3 regions of the Peribacillus sp. NPDC101481 genome follow, and region 1 is predicted to be linked to each of the others. Evidence: predicted binding sites of a transcription regulator. Region 1 holds the regulator's gene; each other region holds the start of a gene.
What was found. Region 1 encodes Rex, which represses fermentation and respiration genes when NADH is low (regulators of the CRP and FNR family bind a similar motif). Its sites were predicted from a motif close to TTGTGAAATATTTCACAA; they were not measured.
Positions count from the first base shown of each region.

Region 1 (5,618 bases):
CAACCAATTTCGCACCCATGTTTTCGAATGCATCTTCCAATTCGATTTCTTTAGCGATCGTCACACCGTCATTAGTGATAAGCGGTGAACCGAATTTTTTCTCAAGAACCACGTTACGACCTTTTGGTCCAAGCGTTACTTTAACTGCATCTGCAAGTGCGTCCACACCACGAAGCATGGAGCGGCGAGCTTCTTCACTAAATTTAATTTCTTTAGCCATTTATAAGTACCTCCCTAAAATTTTAAGAAAATTTTCGTTCAGTTAAGTATGATGTATAATTAGCCGATAACAGCTAGAATGTCGCTTTCACGTAAAATTAAGTATTCAGTGTTTTCGTATTTAACTTCAGTACCTGCATATTTTGAGAAGATAATTAGATCGCCTTGGGCAACCTCTAAAGCAACACGTTCGCCATTTTCAAGGACACGGCCAGTACCAACTGCTACTACCTTACCTTCTTGTGGCTTTTCTTTAGCAGTATCAGGAAGAACAATACCGCTTGCAGTTTTTTCTTCAGTTTGAACTAGTTCAATAATAACGCGATCACCTAATGGTTTTAACAAGTGAAACAACCTCCTCATATTCTCTTGGTAATTTGTTACATGATTATTAGCACTCTTCATCATCGAGTGCTAACACATTTATAATATTAAATAAACCGAGCCTTTTTTGCAAGTATCTTATTGAAAATTTTTTATTAATTTCTGATAAATTACGGGTAAACTACTTTAGCATAATGATTTCCTTAACAAAGTTATTTAAATGTTTCGTTAGGGGTACCTTTAAGTGGTGTTCTGCCTCAATTTTTGATACCATTTTGGAGTATGCGTTTATAGCTTGTCCCCATATCAGGAACGTTCCGAGCGGAATGGGTGACTATAAAAGGAGTTTTCATTTTTGAAAAAAGAATATTGGTTCGTCATCATCACTTATATTGCCATGCAATTATCCAGTATTGTTGGGGTACCCATTTTCATGCTGATCGGGTCTTATACCGGAATGCCGGCTGATGAACTCCAAGTGAAATCTGCAGCATACTGGATAGTTTTCAGTTTTCTCACTGCTTTATTCTTGATTCTTTTTTTAATGAGAAAAGATATGAGGGAAAAGTTGGACACGCGAAATCAAACTTCCGTTTCCATGTCCATATTATGGGCAATTGCAGGAGTGTTCATGGCTCTTTTTGCGCAAAGCATTGCCGGCAGCATTGAACAAATGCTTGGGGTGGAGTCTGAATCTGAAAATACGCAGCAACTCATTTCACTCATTTACAAAGTCCCCGCGGTCATTTTCGTCACTTCAGTAATTGGACCTATATTGGAAGAATTAATTTTCCGGAAAATCATTTTCGGATCACTTCATAAACGCTTTAACTTCTTTATTTCAGCTTTAATCAGCTCAGTTATTTTCGGCTTGGCGCATGGTGAATTTGAACATCTTCTTTTATATACGGCAATGGGCTTCACTTTTGCTTTCCTTTATGCAAAAACAGGCCGCATTCTCGTATCAATGAGCGCTCATATTGCGATGAATACGCTTGTTATCATCCTTCAAGTGGTATATCGGGAGGATATAGAGAAGATGATGGATACTGCACAGGCCTTCATCGGAGGTTTATTATGAAACGTCAATCACCCTTATTCATGGGCATCATCTATGCAGGCTTAGGAGCTCTTTTTACCGCTATCGCGATTCAAACCGTCAATTCTTCTGGATGGGGACTCTTCGCCTACATACTTGTCCTCATTGCGACTCTTGACTTTGGATCGGGCTTACGCATGATCATGCTGCACTTTAAGATTAAAGCCGCACAAAAAAATAAGAAAAAATAAAAAAACGCTGCAAAGATGCAGCGTTTTTTTCATTCCTCCAAGGCGGCTTCTTCCACTACCGGATAATGTTTCAGGAAGTAGATGAGCGACTGAAGCTCCACGGCCAGGTCAATATGGTGAACCCTTATGGATGGAGGCACGGTCAGCCTTGCAGGTGTAAAATTCAATATTCCTTTTATATCAGCTTTGACTAGACGATCGGTTATCGTCTGGGCTACCTGTGCAGGCACTGTCAATATAGCTGCAGTGATATTATTTTCCTGCAATAACGTATCGATTTGATCCATATGATAGATGGGCACATCAGCTATCCGCTTGCCGACTTTTTCTTCAGAAACTTCGAAAGCCATTTCAATTTTTGTATTATTATTTTTCATGAAATTGTAATTTAAAAAAGCGGTTCCTAAATTTCCTACCCCTATTAAAGCGACTTTGGTCAATTCATCTTGATCTAGTGTTTTTCTAAAGAAGGATAATAAATAATTGACATTGTAGCCGTAGCCTTTTTTCCCAAGCGCGCCAAAGTAGGAAAAATCACGGCGTATGGTGGCAGAATCCACTTTTACAGCTTCGCTTAGCTCTGCCGAGGAAACTCTTTGCTTGCCTGAGGAATGTAAGTTCTTTAAAAATCGATAATACAATGGTAACCTTTTGGCTGTTGCCTGCGGTATCTTTGGGTCATGGTTCATTGTTCTTCCCCGCCTTCACACATGCTTTTCAACTTAATTCTCTATCTGTTTGTTTTACTTGTCTTTTATAATCGTTACTGGAAACTCCGCCTGTTTTCTCCACTAAGAATGTAGGCCCGATCACCATTCCCTTGTCAATGGCCTTACACATGTCATAAACGGTCAAGGCAGTCACGGATGCAGCTGTTAACGCTTCCATTTCCACACCTGTACTCCCTTTTGTCTTAGCTTCCGTTTCAATCCTAAGTCTGTATCCTTGTTCCTCTTTTTCCCACTCAAAGGCTATATTGACCCCTTGCAGTGCAATGGGATGGCACATCGGAATGATATTGGATGTATTTTTGCTGGCCATTATTCCTGCAACCTGTGCAACAGCCAGTACATCACCTTTTTTCATTTTCTGGTTCGTGACCAATTCATATATTTCATCATTCAATAAAATGCTCGATTGAGCTACTGCCGTCCGGGTTGTTTCAGGCTTAGCACTCACATCGACCATTTTGGCCCTGCCCTGTTCATTAAAATGCGTTAAGTCTCCCATTTAAGTAACCCCTCCTAAATCATACACTATTATTCCACTTTATGTAACAGCTTTTGTTTTACCATGGAACCAAGCTGTTGCCGATAATAACTAAAATACGTTACACTATCTATAATCAATTGAGGTGAAATCTATGATTTTATTACAAATCAATCAACTATCGAAATATTATGGAGCTGAACTTATTTTATCAAATATGAAGCTCGAAGTTCAAAATAAAGATCGAATTGCACTTGTCGGCCGTAATGGCGCCGGAAAATCGACTCTGCTAAAAATCATAGCCGGGAAGATTTCCCATGATGGCGGTGAAATTATCAAACCAAAAGGCGTCACAATCGGCTATATGGCCCAGGATACGGGATTGGAATCCGAACTGACCATTTGGGATGAGATGCTGACGGTATTCACGGACCTTATAGAGCAGGAAAAGGAACTGCGTCGCCTTGAGGCGGATATGGCCAGACCCGAAATCTTTGAAAACGAAACGATTTACCAAAAAGTGCTGAATGAATACGACACTTTGATGGTCGCATTCAAAGAGAAGGGCGGTTATCAATATGAAGCGGATATCCGTTCCGTATTGCATGGGCTTCAGTTTGCTGACTTTGACTATTCTACCCCAATTTCCACATTAAGCGGCGGGCAAAAAACAAGGCTTGCATTAGGAAAGCTGCTTTTAAGGAAACCGGATATATTGATTCTGGATGAGCCGACGAACCATTTGGATATTGAAACCCTATCTTGGCTTGAACAATATTTACAAGGGTACCAGGGAGCTGTGCTCATTGTTTCCCATGACCGCTATTTTTTAGATAAAGTAGTGAACCTGGTATATGAGATTTCCCGGAATAACATGAAAAAATACTATGGTAATTATAGTTCTTACCTAGAGGGAAAAGCGGAAGATTATGAGCGGGACATGAAACTGTTCGAGAAGCAGCAAGGGGAAATCGAAAAGCTTCGCGACTTTGTCCAACGTAATATCACAAGGGCTTCGACCACGAAAAGAGCACAAAGCAGACGCAAGCAGCTCGAAAAGATGGATGTTTTGGACAAGCCGCAAGGGGATGAAAAATCCGCGAATTTTTCTTTCCAGATTGAAAGGCAAAGCGGAAATGAAGTACTCCACCTCCAGGACTTGGCTATCGGATACGAAGGGGAAACGGTATCAAGGAATATTAATTCCCGGATGACAAAGGGAGAGAGCATAGCTCTTGTTGGCCCAAATGGAGTTGGAAAATCAACTTTATTGAAAACGATCATTTCTAAGCTGCCTGCACTTTCTGGGGAATTCCGTTTTGGAACGAACGTAGAAGTCAGCTACTACGATCAAGAACAGGCTAACCTTGTTTCCAATAAACGCGTACTCAATGAATTATGGGACGACTATCCCCTTAAACCGGAAAAGGACATCCGAACCGTACTCGGTAATTTCCTATTTAGCGGGGACGATGTTTTGAAAACCGTTTCCACACTAAGCGGGGGCGAAAAGGCTCGGCTTGCTCTTGCCAAAATGATGATGCAAAAAGGTAATTTTTTAATTCTTGATGAACCAACGAACCATTTGGACCTCGATAGTAAATTGGTGCTTGAAAACGCTTTGATCGATTATCCAGGAACTATTCTTTTCGTCTCACATGACCGTTATTTCATAAATCGGATAGCAACGAAAGTGATAGAGCTCTCCAAAGACGGCAACGAAGAATTCCTCGGTGATTATGATTACTATTTAGAGAAGAAACAGGAGCAAGCGGAAATCAAAGCACTTGAACAGCAGGATCAGGCTAAAACTTTAGATGCAGCTGTAGAAAAAACAAATTACAAAATTGATAAAGAAGCAAAAAAAGCAGAACGCCAGCGAAAACGGCGCATTGAGGAAATCGAGGCAGCCATGGAGCGTCTTGAAACCGAAATAAGCGAATATAATGACCTCCTTTGCGATCCAAATGTTTTTCAGGACCACGAAAAAGTGATGGAAGTCCAAACAAAGCTTGATAATGCACAGGAAAAATTGGACCAGCTGCTCGAAGAATGGGCCGAACTTGAAGAATGACAAATGACCGGGTCAATCGACTCGGTCTTTTTCACTTCAAATTAAAAAGTTATCCACAAACTTGTTAACAATTCACTTACCGTTTATTAGCCAATAATTTGGGTTATACACATTATCCACAGAAACATATCCACTTATCCACAAAAACACCACTTTATACACATGCAGTAGGTTGATCAAAAAAACTTTATCCACAGAATATTCTATTATTTTATTAACACGATAAAAAGACAGGATGCCGAAGTGTGGAATCCTGTCTTCTCGTCAATTAAAATGCTTCTATATCCAATCCAGGATTTCCGTTCAAATCCAAACCAGATCGTTTTCCTTTTTCAAACATGACACTGCCAGCAGCACCGATCATGGCGGCATTGTCCGTACAAAGATAGAGGGGCGGAATGGATATATCCATAGGTAAATCCTTAAAAGCTTCCGTTAATGCTTCCCTAAGGCCTTTATTTGCCGCAACTCCTCCAGCAAGCAATACCTGCTTCACATTATA
Region 1 is NZ_JBIWNJ010000006.1:3,030-8,647, reverse strand. It holds gene groL (chaperonin GroEL) at 1-220, opposite strand, end outside; gene groES (co-chaperone GroES) at 280-564, opposite strand; gene ACIROD_RS24315 (CPBP family intramembrane glutamic endopeptidase) at 899-1,624, shown strand; gene ACIROD_RS24310 (YdiK family protein) at 1,621-1,833, shown strand; gene ACIROD_RS24305 (redox-sensing transcriptional repressor Rex) at 1,863-2,522, opposite strand; gene moaC (cyclic pyranopterin monophosphate synthase MoaC) at 2,551-3,063, opposite strand; gene ACIROD_RS24295 (ABC transporter ATP-binding protein) at 3,197-5,116, shown strand; gene tsaD (tRNA (adenosine(37)-N6)-threonylcarbamoyltransferase complex transferase subunit TsaD) at 5,385-5,618, opposite strand, start outside.

Region 2 (5,618 bases), on a different contig from region 1:
TAGGAAGAGCCGCAACTCCGCCTGTCCAAACAAGCGTATTGGCCGTTATCGTTTGTCCATCTTTCAATTCGATTTGATTGCCTTTAACACCCGTTACAGGCAGACCTGTCAAGAATTCAACGCCGCGTGCTTCCAAGCTTGTCATCGCACGTTCGATTAAGTGGTCAGGCAGGACCGGAAGGATTTTTGGACCTGCTTCCACAAGCTTGATTTTCAAGTCCTTGAAGTCCACTCCGAACTTTTTGGCGATTTTAGGGAAATGATCCACGATTTCACCGATTAATTCGACGCCCGTCAAGCCGCCGCCGCCGATCACGATGGTTGCGTCCGCTTCATTATTCGTTTGTGCATATTCGCGAATGCGATCTTCGATATGTTTGTAAATCTTGTTTGCATCATTTACGGATTTCAAGACCATGCTGTTTTCCTCAAGTCCCGGAATGCCGAAGAATCCTGTTTGGCTTCCCAAAGCAACAACTAGGGCATCATAAGATAAAGTGGAACCATTGGCAAGTTTCACTTCTTTGTTATCGACTGAGAAAGACTCCACTTTGGAAATGACAAGGTCGATATCTTTTCCTTTGAAAAGCTTTTCCAACGGAATGGAAACGGCTTGTTCGGAAATGGATCCGCCTGCAAGACGGTGCAATTCGGTGATGATTTGGTGCGTTGGAAATTGGTTCACCACTGTAACCTGCACTTCATCTCTTTTGTAATATTCACGTACGGATAAGGCAGTTAGCAATCCAGCGTAACCTGCACCTAAGATGACGATTTGTTTTGACATAGTTAATCCCCCGTCCTTACTGATTGAAAATTAATCAAATTATTTTTGGTTTTTACGTTCTGAAGAGACTTCAAGAAAAGCTTGGGCGAAACGGAAAAGCTTTTGTGCTTGCGGATCTTTCATCATTCTTAACAGACCAAAAAGACCGATCACATCAGTATTCGCTTCTGCACGATCCTTAGCTTCGATGGCATTAGCCGCAAGACCTTTCACTGAACCCACTACAGGTGTAGCGATCTCCGAAATGGCGCTGACCGTATCATTTTTCAAGACATCATCAGTCGCAACCGATTGAGCGAAATCATAAGACTTTGTTAAAATATTCACTAACTCAGTCAGTTTTGGTAACTGCTCAACTAAAGTGTTCAATGATTCCTGAACCTCAGGCTTTAATAATTGGTCCAGTACATCTAATTGTTTTTGGCGGGCATTAAGTTGTTCAGTTTGTGATTGGGTAATCGTTTCTGACATATCCAATTCTCCTTTGCAATAAGCATTTTGTTGAGGTAAATAGAAAAACTTGTAAAATATTACACAATGTGTGACCAGAAAAAATACTAACAAAAATGTAATAAATGCTATCCTATAGTATATCCCTTTAGTGGCTTGAAAACAGCTGATTTTTTAAAAAAGATTCATAAAATAATCTTTTCCTGCTTATTTTAAGTACAGATTCTAATGGTAGTTACCATTATTTACCTATAATGGACTTTAAGAGGGGGTCTAACATCGAAGCCTGTCATACATATTTCCATCTTGATTTGCCATCCTAAATGATGGAGGTGAAAAAATGTGACTGATTCAGAATCTAAACTTACAGAAGAGAATAATGATAAGAAGCTTCATAAACTGGTTGGCAGTATGGAATATACCAAAGCGCAACTATCGGAAGGTATGAATGGAATTTCTGAAGTTTACCTCAAAAACAGTGAGGAAGGCACATCGGTAACACCTGATAATTAATATTGTTGTGTAAGCATAGCGAAACAGTTATGCTTACTTAAAATATCAAAAACAACCGCAAACAATGGCTTGAGGAAAACATACAAAGCGTGGAAGATAAATTCGGCAAGGGAGAGCTGGATAGTCTCGATGTCATTCGCCAGTATGGTGTCATCATCGATTATGCAACGAATAAAGTCCTGCCAGAATCAACGAAACAGTTCCGTGAATCCATGAAAACCCGTTCGTTGGCATATTGGAAGTAACGTGAAAAAAATTAGGAACCTTAGACTGCAGACGAACTCGAAGAAAACGAGTTTGCCTGCAGTTTTTTCCCTTAAAAAAGATTTAGTTAGTTTCAGAAATTCGGCTCCCTTTCCGCCGACTGCCTGCGGAATGCGAGCGCCTGGATCGGAACCCAACATCCAAATTGTATAGGTTCCTAATACATTCTTAATGGAAACCCATCAATTCCTTCACATGTTCACAATTATCTCTTGAAGTGAGCATTTCCAAGAGCGTAAAGGCAACATCGAAAGCTGTGGATGGATTGTAGGATGTAATGATATTGTCCGTGACGACAATCGGTTCGTTTACGACAATCGCACCAAAATCTTTTAGCTGCCTTTGTCTCTTACTGGCTGGATGGTTGTATGTTGTGGCTTTTCTTCCATTCAATATCCCGCTTTTTCCTAGTGGGAGAGAACCTACACAAATGGTTGCTATGATTTTGTTCTTATTATGAAAATGCTTGATCACATCAAGAAACCTCTGATCATAGGCATCCTCATAGAAACCGGCTTCTTCAAAACCTCCTGGAATGGCCAAAGCATCGAAGTCATCCAGGTTCACTTGATCGAGGGTCAGTTCGGGCTGCACGATGAAATTCCATGTGCATTTCAATTGTTCGTGAAGTCCCACCGTAACCAGGTCTGTGGTGCCATCACCCTCTAATTTATTCCATCCCAATACATCTGTAAACACACTTGCTTCAACCGCTTCGAATCCATTGGATAGCAGCAGCAATACTTTTTTCATAGCAGTGTCCCCCTTGTTTATATTTGAATTAATTATATAAAAAGCAAATCCCCTAATACATACGATTAAATACGTAATCATTCCTTTTATATTTATTTTATAATGTATTTGAAAGGAATCGGTTTATAAAAAAAGTAGGGGTGATTGAATTGGATCGAACGGATAAAAAAATACTTTCCTTACTGGAGAATAATGGTCGCATGTCCATGAAAGAACTGGCACATGAAGTTTCCTTAACGGCTCCAGCAACGAAAGAACGTGTGAATAAATTAGAGGAAAGCGGAGTGATTAAAGGTTATAAAACAGAAATATCCCTTGAAAAACTTGATAGAAGCATAACGGCATTCATATTATTCGAAACGGATCGATGCAAAGACTTTTATCAATTCAGCTTGAACCATCCGGAAGTTCTGGAATGCCACCGGTTAGCCGGTCAATACAGTTATCTTATTAAAATAAGTACATTTTCCATGGAAACGCTGGAAGACTTCGTCGATGAAGCCATTAAATATGGGAAATCGTCCACCCATCTGATATTCTCTTCCGCATCGAAAAATGTTTTTTCAGGAGATGAGATCTAACCGGCTTTAACCCATTTACTTGCCAACTTTTTAATATATGACCAATTAGCAGGAAAAAACTCCACCAATATAGAAAGTAAATAGTAACAAAAATCACAGTTGGATGTTCAAAAAGGGAGTGGAGAGAGTGAGTTTTGTTTATGAGGAAGATAAAATAATGGAATTCCTTTTGCAAAATAAAAGTGAGTTTGAAGAATATCTTTTATCAGCAGCGGTCAATGTCAGGGATAAAATCGAAGAAATTTTACTGATTGGAAATGTCGACCTTTTGAATAATGCACATAAGCTCATTCGATATATAGTGGAACAGAATGAAACGGATATGATTGCCTTTGCCGAAAAAGAGGGAGTTACGTGGGCAACCCACTCCTTGACGCTTTCATTCAAGCTGGAATGGATTCAAGCCCTTCGCAGAACGCTTTGGACCTTTCTTTATAAGTTTGAACAAGATAAGAAAGCGTTTATTGAGGATTCCAAGGTCTTTTTTGAATTAGAGAAAAAAGTGAATGAGAGTGTTGATGTTTTTCTTAAATCCTTTTTCGTCAGTTACTCCGATTATAAAGACAAATTGATTCTCGCTCAGCAAAACTTGGTGGAAAATCTATCCGTCCCTATCATTCCCGTCACTTCCACCACCTGTGTCCTTCCTTTAATCGGGACAATTGATTATTCACGAATACAGATAATCGAAGAAAAAGTATTGATGGAGATAGGTAAACTGCGGATACAGACCTTGATCTTGGATTTGTCCGGTATCATCGAAATGGAAGTTGAAATGATCAATGATTTGATGAAAATCCTCGATGGTACAGCAATGATGGGGTGTAAAGCTGTGGTGACTGGATTACGCCCAGAGGTTGTTACGAAAATGATCCGTTCAGGAATTCAGCTCGATAATAAAGCAGAAACAAAGGGTACACTGCAGCAGGCCTTGAAGGACTATCTTGTAGTCACCTAAATCGTGAAGTGGAGTCGCCATGGTTTGGTGACTTTTTTTTGTGGGTAATTTGGAATATTAAGGTAATTTATTTGCTGTTTTATCATATCCGAATAAGTATATGGAATGGGGAACAGATGCTCCGAAAAGAACTGAATCTTGGTTTCAGAGTGAATCTATTCCGAACCCCCAATTGTTGATAAATTCAAGAAAATCCAGTTTGCCTCCAGTTTTTTCTAAAAAAATTCCATTTGATCTCCGCCGGAAACTTTATTCGACCTACCCAGCAGTTTATTCGACCTACCCGGCGGTTTATTCGACCTACCCAGCAGTTTATTCGACCTACCCGGCGGTTTATTCGACCGTTCACAAATTTATTCGACTCTACTTCGGATTCCGGAGCATTTGTCTTGCGGTCCACGCATTAAATCCCGCTCCCGATTGTTGCCAAGCCCTCATCAAAGCAAGCATCTAGCAGGTCTCGTCTAGCCAGTTATCGGCAGGAGTGCGCCAATTTCTTCTATGCAACCTTCCAAAGAAGGTTGGTTTCACTTCAGCAAGGAATAGACATATGTATCATGAGGGATACCGTTTTGGTAAATATAACTCCTTAATATTCCTTCCCGAATGAAGCCCAGCTTAAGCAAGAGCGCACTTGATGGCTGGTTTTCCAGAAAAACGACCGCGCCGATTCGGGTTAAATCAAGGTCGTTGAAACCGTAAGCGATAATTTCTTTAAGCGCTTCTGACACAAATCCTTTGCGCCAATGTGAAGGATGGATTTCATAACCGATTTCCGCTCGTCTGTATTTGGGACTGTGGGCATGAAAACCGATGGTGCCAATCAATTCCTGCGTATCTTTTCTTTCAATTCCCCATCTTATGGCTCGTTTTTCACGATGGTTTTTCGCAAAAGATGCTACAATATCCTTCGCTTGTTCGACATTTTCCAATGAGTCCTGGCCATAAAAGCGGGTGACTTCATCTTTTGATAAACATTGGAAAAGAGCTTCCGCATCACTTTCATGAATTTCCCGTAAGCGTAACCTTTCCGTGTTCAATAAAGGAAACATTTTTTCTCCTCCTCCTATATCAGTTTTCTATTTATTCGGGCTCCACGAAGGTTTTTCCTTTATTATGAAGTGCCTAATTTTCTGGTGATTTCGGTGATAATCGGACAAGCTAAAAAGGTTAGATGCATTAAACAGTTCAACCTAAAAAAGCATTAATGAAGGGGAGATAGATCATGGGAAAAAAACACCGCAACCGTATCGCTTCACCGAAAAAGAATAACCATATTCCGAAAGCGGATATCATTGCAGAACATGAAGCC
Region 2 is NZ_JBIWNJ010000002.1:203,099-208,716, forward strand. It holds gene ACIROD_RS10990 (NAD(P)/FAD-dependent oxidoreductase) at 1-787, opposite strand, end outside; gene ACIROD_RS10995 (helical membrane plugin domain-containing protein) at 827-1,258, opposite strand; gene ACIROD_RS11000 (hypothetical protein) at 1,580-1,750, shown strand; gene ACIROD_RS11005 (hypothetical protein) at 1,840-1,995, shown strand; gene ACIROD_RS11010 (DJ-1/PfpI family protein) at 2,183-2,767, opposite strand; gene ACIROD_RS11015 (Lrp/AsnC family transcriptional regulator) at 2,917-3,348, shown strand; gene ACIROD_RS11020 (STAS domain-containing protein) at 3,476-4,306, shown strand; gene ACIROD_RS11025 (GNAT family N-acetyltransferase) at 4,834-5,358, opposite strand; gene ACIROD_RS11030 (hypothetical protein) at 5,532-5,618, shown strand, end outside.
Region 2: a site for Rex is predicted at 1,308-1,325, ahead of ACIROD_RS10995 (helical membrane plugin domain-containing protein). Genes of this name have one in related genera too.

Region 3 (5,618 bases), on a different contig from region 1:
GAGTTCCAGTGTAAGTGGATTGTCCCACATGACCAGGTTTTAATAATTCATTGAATTTTTTCTCAGTAATCGGTTTAGCAGTAGCTTTAATTTCATCTACCCACTTATCGTATTCCTCTGCGGATAGTACATTAACGTTGAAAGTTTGCTGAGCAAAACCTGAACCACTGAAGTTTGAATTTCGACCCATATACTCTCCTGGTACATCAGCTGCTAAGTGCAACGTATTAACCATGTCCGACATCGCGTATTTTTGTCCTCCAAGTTGCGGAATCCAGAAACTTGAGATTGGACCGAATGAGTAAAGTTTAAATTCAATTGGTCGGTTAGTAGGTAAAAACAGATAGTTGACTGTTTCGATATCTTCTTCCGGATAACTAAAATGCCACTTCCAGTTTGAAGATGAAGCGTAAATAATTAAAGGTTCTTGATCACCGTATCCTTTAGGTGTTGCCTCAACTTCATTTGTTGTTTTAACAGTAACAACGGATAGGAAAGCGACGATTAGAATTGGGATCGCAACCCAAATTATTTCAAGAACCTTACTTCCTTCAATATGAGGCGGTTCATAATCATCACGTTGTTTGGAAGCACGATATTTCATTATCATGAAGATATACAGTACCATAACGACAAGGACGACAAAGGCCATTGTCCATATCGAAATCATAATAACATCTGCTTGTGTTGCAGCTACTGGCCCTTTAGGGTCCAAGACCATTAATGGGTTATCGCAACCGGTTAGCACAGTGGCAATAGTAAAAAGTATAGTTAATAGAGCCCATTTTATTTTCATAGTACTACCCCTTTCTTACATAATAAAATTCCAATTGGTAATTATTCGGACAAAGTGTTACCATGTTCACAAACCCCGACATACCAATATTAATCCCAAGTCTAAAAAAAGACAATACAAAGTGACATCTGTCACATAAAGTTCATTAAAGAGCAGTAAGAAGATGGTAAATGAACTGAAATGTTCGAAAATCTTCAGCAAATGAAATATAATAAATGTTTCATATCTTGCCTTTGAAAATTCACTTATCAGTGCAGGATTACAAATAGTACCGATCCTCTTTCCATTTAATATTACTTTAATATAATGAAATAAAAATTTCACATTATAGTCACCGTGTATATTGCCTCAAAACTCTTAAAGATTATGAATTATATTACCTATCTTGTCAATTAGGTATTTATCGTTAGATACCATGATTTAAACCGGATTTTTTTCACTCGGCCAAGGAGGTTGGTAAATGGTAGACACATGGGACACGATGTTGTCTCCATGCTTCAATACCCTTATGAACCAACACAGGTCAATATTATATATATATAAGGAAACAACGAGTTGAAATGAAATTGGGTTCTTTTTGCAATCCTTATGCCCTGTCAGTATTTTTAAACAGCCGTGTAGCAAAAGCGTAGTAAGTAATTCAGGTTTGCTATCAAATCTGCCTTTAGCAAAACCACTGCTCAATAACCCCATATTGATACCTATATCCCTTTCCCTTTTGAATTTTCATTTAAAAGTACATAAAAAAAAACCACAAAAAAAGGACTTCTTAAAAGTGTCCTTTTCTCGTAGATATTGTTTAAAATGTAATTGAGACTTCCTGGCGTGCAGGCAGTTGGTTTGGATGTACAAGCACATCGTGTGTTTGGCAATGACGAGTGGCAGTATATTGAATTAAAATGTAACAAATCGATAATTCGATTCTGATAATATGAAATGAAAGCGCATTCATTAATTGTGATCAAGTTGACTCAAATTCTGCAAGTTAGGTAAAAGAACAACTAGTTTTGTTTAGAAAAACAGTATATTGCGCTATATTCCTCGCTTTAGTTACTGAATTCTGTACTTCTGTTTGTTGGAGCTTTAGCCTTTGTTTTCATTTTTATGATTTTAGTCGTTTCCGGTTCAATTCTTTCGCCTTTACGTGTATTCATTACCATTTCCTCTGTCAGGACAAAAAATATACCAACTAGAAAAATGGCAGCTGCGCTTAATGTGATGGCGATTCCAACAGCGGTGAATATATAATCCTTATTGTAATCGCTTACAAAGAAACTTAAAGCAAAAATAATAATTCCGATTACACAACCTGTGCCCGATACCCATTTCACTGCATCTAACATCTTCTGATTAGCTTCCATAATTTCATCCCCTTTCTTTCTATTTTATGACATTTCACAAATTTGTCAAATCTTTTCTATTTTTTAACATATTCACGATGAAAACCTTGACAAATAGAAGGCGCCACCATTCACTTTTAGGTATTCAAGACTATATGAGCAAACTTCAAAACAGTGCAAATACACTATCTATTTTTCCGATATTAGCCCACTGTATACTATTAAAAAAACTCCAATAAAAGACCCCTGTTGAATAATCAGGGGCCTTACCTCATTCTATGGTTTTTGCAAGGTGATCGTTACCGTTTTCTCTTTAGTGCCTCGATATACTTTAATCTTTACTTTATCTCCGATTTTCTTATCTGTATATAAGTACTTCCTTAATGCAGCGGCAGTATTTATTTTCGTTCCATCAATCTCAACGATGATATCCTGTTGCTTAAGCCCTCCATTCGCCGCAGCCGATCCCGCCTCTATACTCGTCACCATTACGCCGGACTTTACGGCTTCTGGAACATTTTGAATGTAATATTGCGGCAGTTCTTCCATACTGGCCAAGCTGACTCCTAAATATGGGCGCGTGATTTTTCCATTTTCAATCAGCTCCGTAACAATCGGAATCACATCATTACTTGGTATGGCAAACCCTAAGCCTTCCACACCGTTTTCGGAAATCTTCAAACTGTTTATGCCGATCACTTCCCCAGCGGTGTTGATCAATGCACCCCCGCTATTGCCGGGATTGATCGCTGCATCTGTTTGAAGGACATCAAGTTCCCACTCCCCGTCCGAGGTATCGACTGAAATGGAGCGTCCGGTCGCACTGACGATCCCTTGTGTAACCGATCGTGAAAAATCAAGTCCAAGTGGGTTGCCAATTGCCAATACTTCTTCTCCTGGACGCATGCTATCGGAATTCCCGAATTTAATTCCCTCAGGTGCTTTCGAGGCATCAATTGTCAAAACCGCTAAATCAGTCAAAGCATCAGCCCCGACAACCGTCGCCGTTGCCTTTTGTCCATCATACAATGAAATTTCGACTTCCTTAGCGCCTTCAATAACATGATTGTTCGTGATGATATAGGCTTTCCCATCAGCTTTTTTATAGATGACCCCTGAGCCGGTGCCGCTTTCAACCGTTTCGCTCTCCGTGCTTTGCTGCTGGTACGGGTACTGGTTTTGCATCTCCTGTAAATTCACGACCCCGACTATCGATTTGGATGCTGATTCGACCATCTCTGCCCTATCATTTGAATCCGTACTTGTCGATAACTTTTCCGCCGTGACACTCTTATCCTTTTCAACACTTTCCGTTTGCTGTACACCTGCCGTTTTGGTTGACTCATTCACTGGACTATTCCCTTGACCTATAAAGTCCCCGCCAAATAGAAATACAGACGATGTAACCATAGCAGCAACCGTTCCGGAAACAAGGCTAGTTAGCCAAAGAGACTTACCCTTTTTCCGTTCTGCCTTTACTCTGACTTGCTCATCACCATTATAATTTTCCATCTTTATCCCTCCTATGATTGTCCTTTATCCTTTACTTGACTCAATCATAAACAGGAAATATTAAAAAATTCTTAAGAAATAACGAATAGGGCGACATTTTACAAAAATTATAAAATTTTATCGAATCCTGTATCTTGCCGCCTGCAAAATAAAAAGGCCTCAACAGGGGCCTTCAATTCGACCATACAGTTATCCTTACAAGACTTCATAAACTTCTTTAGTCTTCTTATTCACGCCATACCAGCCCCAAGTGGTTTTGTGGCCACTTTCCTGACTAGGTTCATCCACCTCGAAAACATGAAAAATGTAATCTCCCTTTTCGGCATCATGATCATATTCGATATCTAAATCAGGAAAATTTTCCATGTCCACATAATCCTTAACTAGCTTCTCTGCCTGAGATTTACTTAATGTACTAACCGAAGCCTTGCTCTCTTCTTTGCCTATTGTATCCGTTGCCGCCTCATCTTCTGCTTTGGATCCATTGGTTCCGTCCACGGTTGCTTCCTCCGCCGGCTCCGCCTCGTCATTTCCCTCTACTGCTTCTATCGTGGCGGAGTCTGATACCGGTTGCATTTCCACCGCCTTAGAAACCATTAGTTTACCTTCCCGGTATTTTGCTTTATATGCGGTTGCTTCTTCAAAATCTCTTTTGGCCGAATCAAAATCCTGTTCGTCGTATTTCTTCATTCCATTCGCCAGAAAACCTGAAAGATCCATTAACTCCCTTGCTTCCGGTGTATTTGCTTCTTTATAAGCTAATTCAAATGCCTCGTGGGCTTCTAAATAATTTTCCTCATTCAACTGACTTTTCCCTAAATCCATATTGGAATCATAATTCCTTGTTACGCAGCCTGAAGCAATCAACACCAAAAAAATAACCATGATTGACCTCTTCACTATATCACCCCTTGATTTTCCATATTATTCTGTAAATTCATCTTATACCATTTGATAAGAAATCCGATACCTCTATTTCCTATCTTTTTCATTAAGGAAATGTTTACATTGATGATTAAATTTTTACAAATAGTGGTACAGAATAGATAAACGCTTGAAAGGATGATCACATAATGATGCAGGAAAAACAGACCTATCATGTCGATTTGGTCAGCGGCGACGTACTCGGACAAAAACTTGAAGAGAATCCAAGCTTCACTGTACACGCAACTGATGAGGAACTTGCAGAATTGAAACAATGCTTGGAGGAACACCGGACAGATGACCTGGAAGCATATGCCCGTTCACATGTGCCCTACCTACTCTATCATCATGACCGGGCAAATGATAAATACGATGCAGCCATGAAAAGGCTTTATGCCCTCATTTATAAATTAGGGGATGAAACGGCACGAAACCATATTGAAGAAATCGGCATATTGAAAGATAACAAATTCGAGGGAAAAGAAGAAGTGCAAAAGTTCAAATAAGAAATAGGAACAGAACCTGATTCAAAGGTTCTGTTCTTTTAATATCATGTCCCCAATAAAAGGGAAAACAGAAGATTCTATTTTATGATTCACTATAAAGTTTTATAAGCAGAGTTCTTTTAATCTACATATTTATCCTTCAAATAATCTGAACCAATACCGCCAATGACCATCAAAGCTAATGGTAAAAAATTCGATACGACTGGCATGCTTTTCAAAATGGTAATATCTGTGCCGGCAAATTTATTAAGTCCAAAAATAATTAATTTAGACACTAACAAAAATGCTCCTATTAATAATACGATATCAAAAAACATTTTCCTTTTTGGAAATGCTAACTGCTTACTTTCCCTTATTATTTTTTCTTTCAATTCCTCGTCACTCCTTAATAATTCATCTACCGTAATTTGAAATAAATCACTTAAATTAATTAGTACTTCAATACTAGGATAATTTTTTCCCGTTTCCCATTTGGACACAGATTGGCGACTCACATGAATCTTCTCCGCAAGATCATTTTGTGACCAATTTCTTTTTTCC
Region 3 is NZ_JBIWNJ010000004.1:223,019-228,636, forward strand. It holds gene qoxA (cytochrome aa3 quinol oxidase subunit II) at 1-796, opposite strand, end outside; gene ACIROD_RS22695 (hypothetical protein) at 1,843-2,157, opposite strand; gene ACIROD_RS22700 (S1C family serine protease) at 2,413-3,648, opposite strand; gene ACIROD_RS22705 (hypothetical protein) at 3,844-4,533, opposite strand; gene ACIROD_RS22710 (hydrolase) at 4,722-5,078, shown strand; gene ACIROD_RS22715 (helix-turn-helix domain-containing protein) at 5,198-5,618, opposite strand, start outside.
Region 3: a site for Rex is predicted at 916-933, ahead of qoxA (cytochrome aa3 quinol oxidase subunit II). Genes of this name have one in related genera too.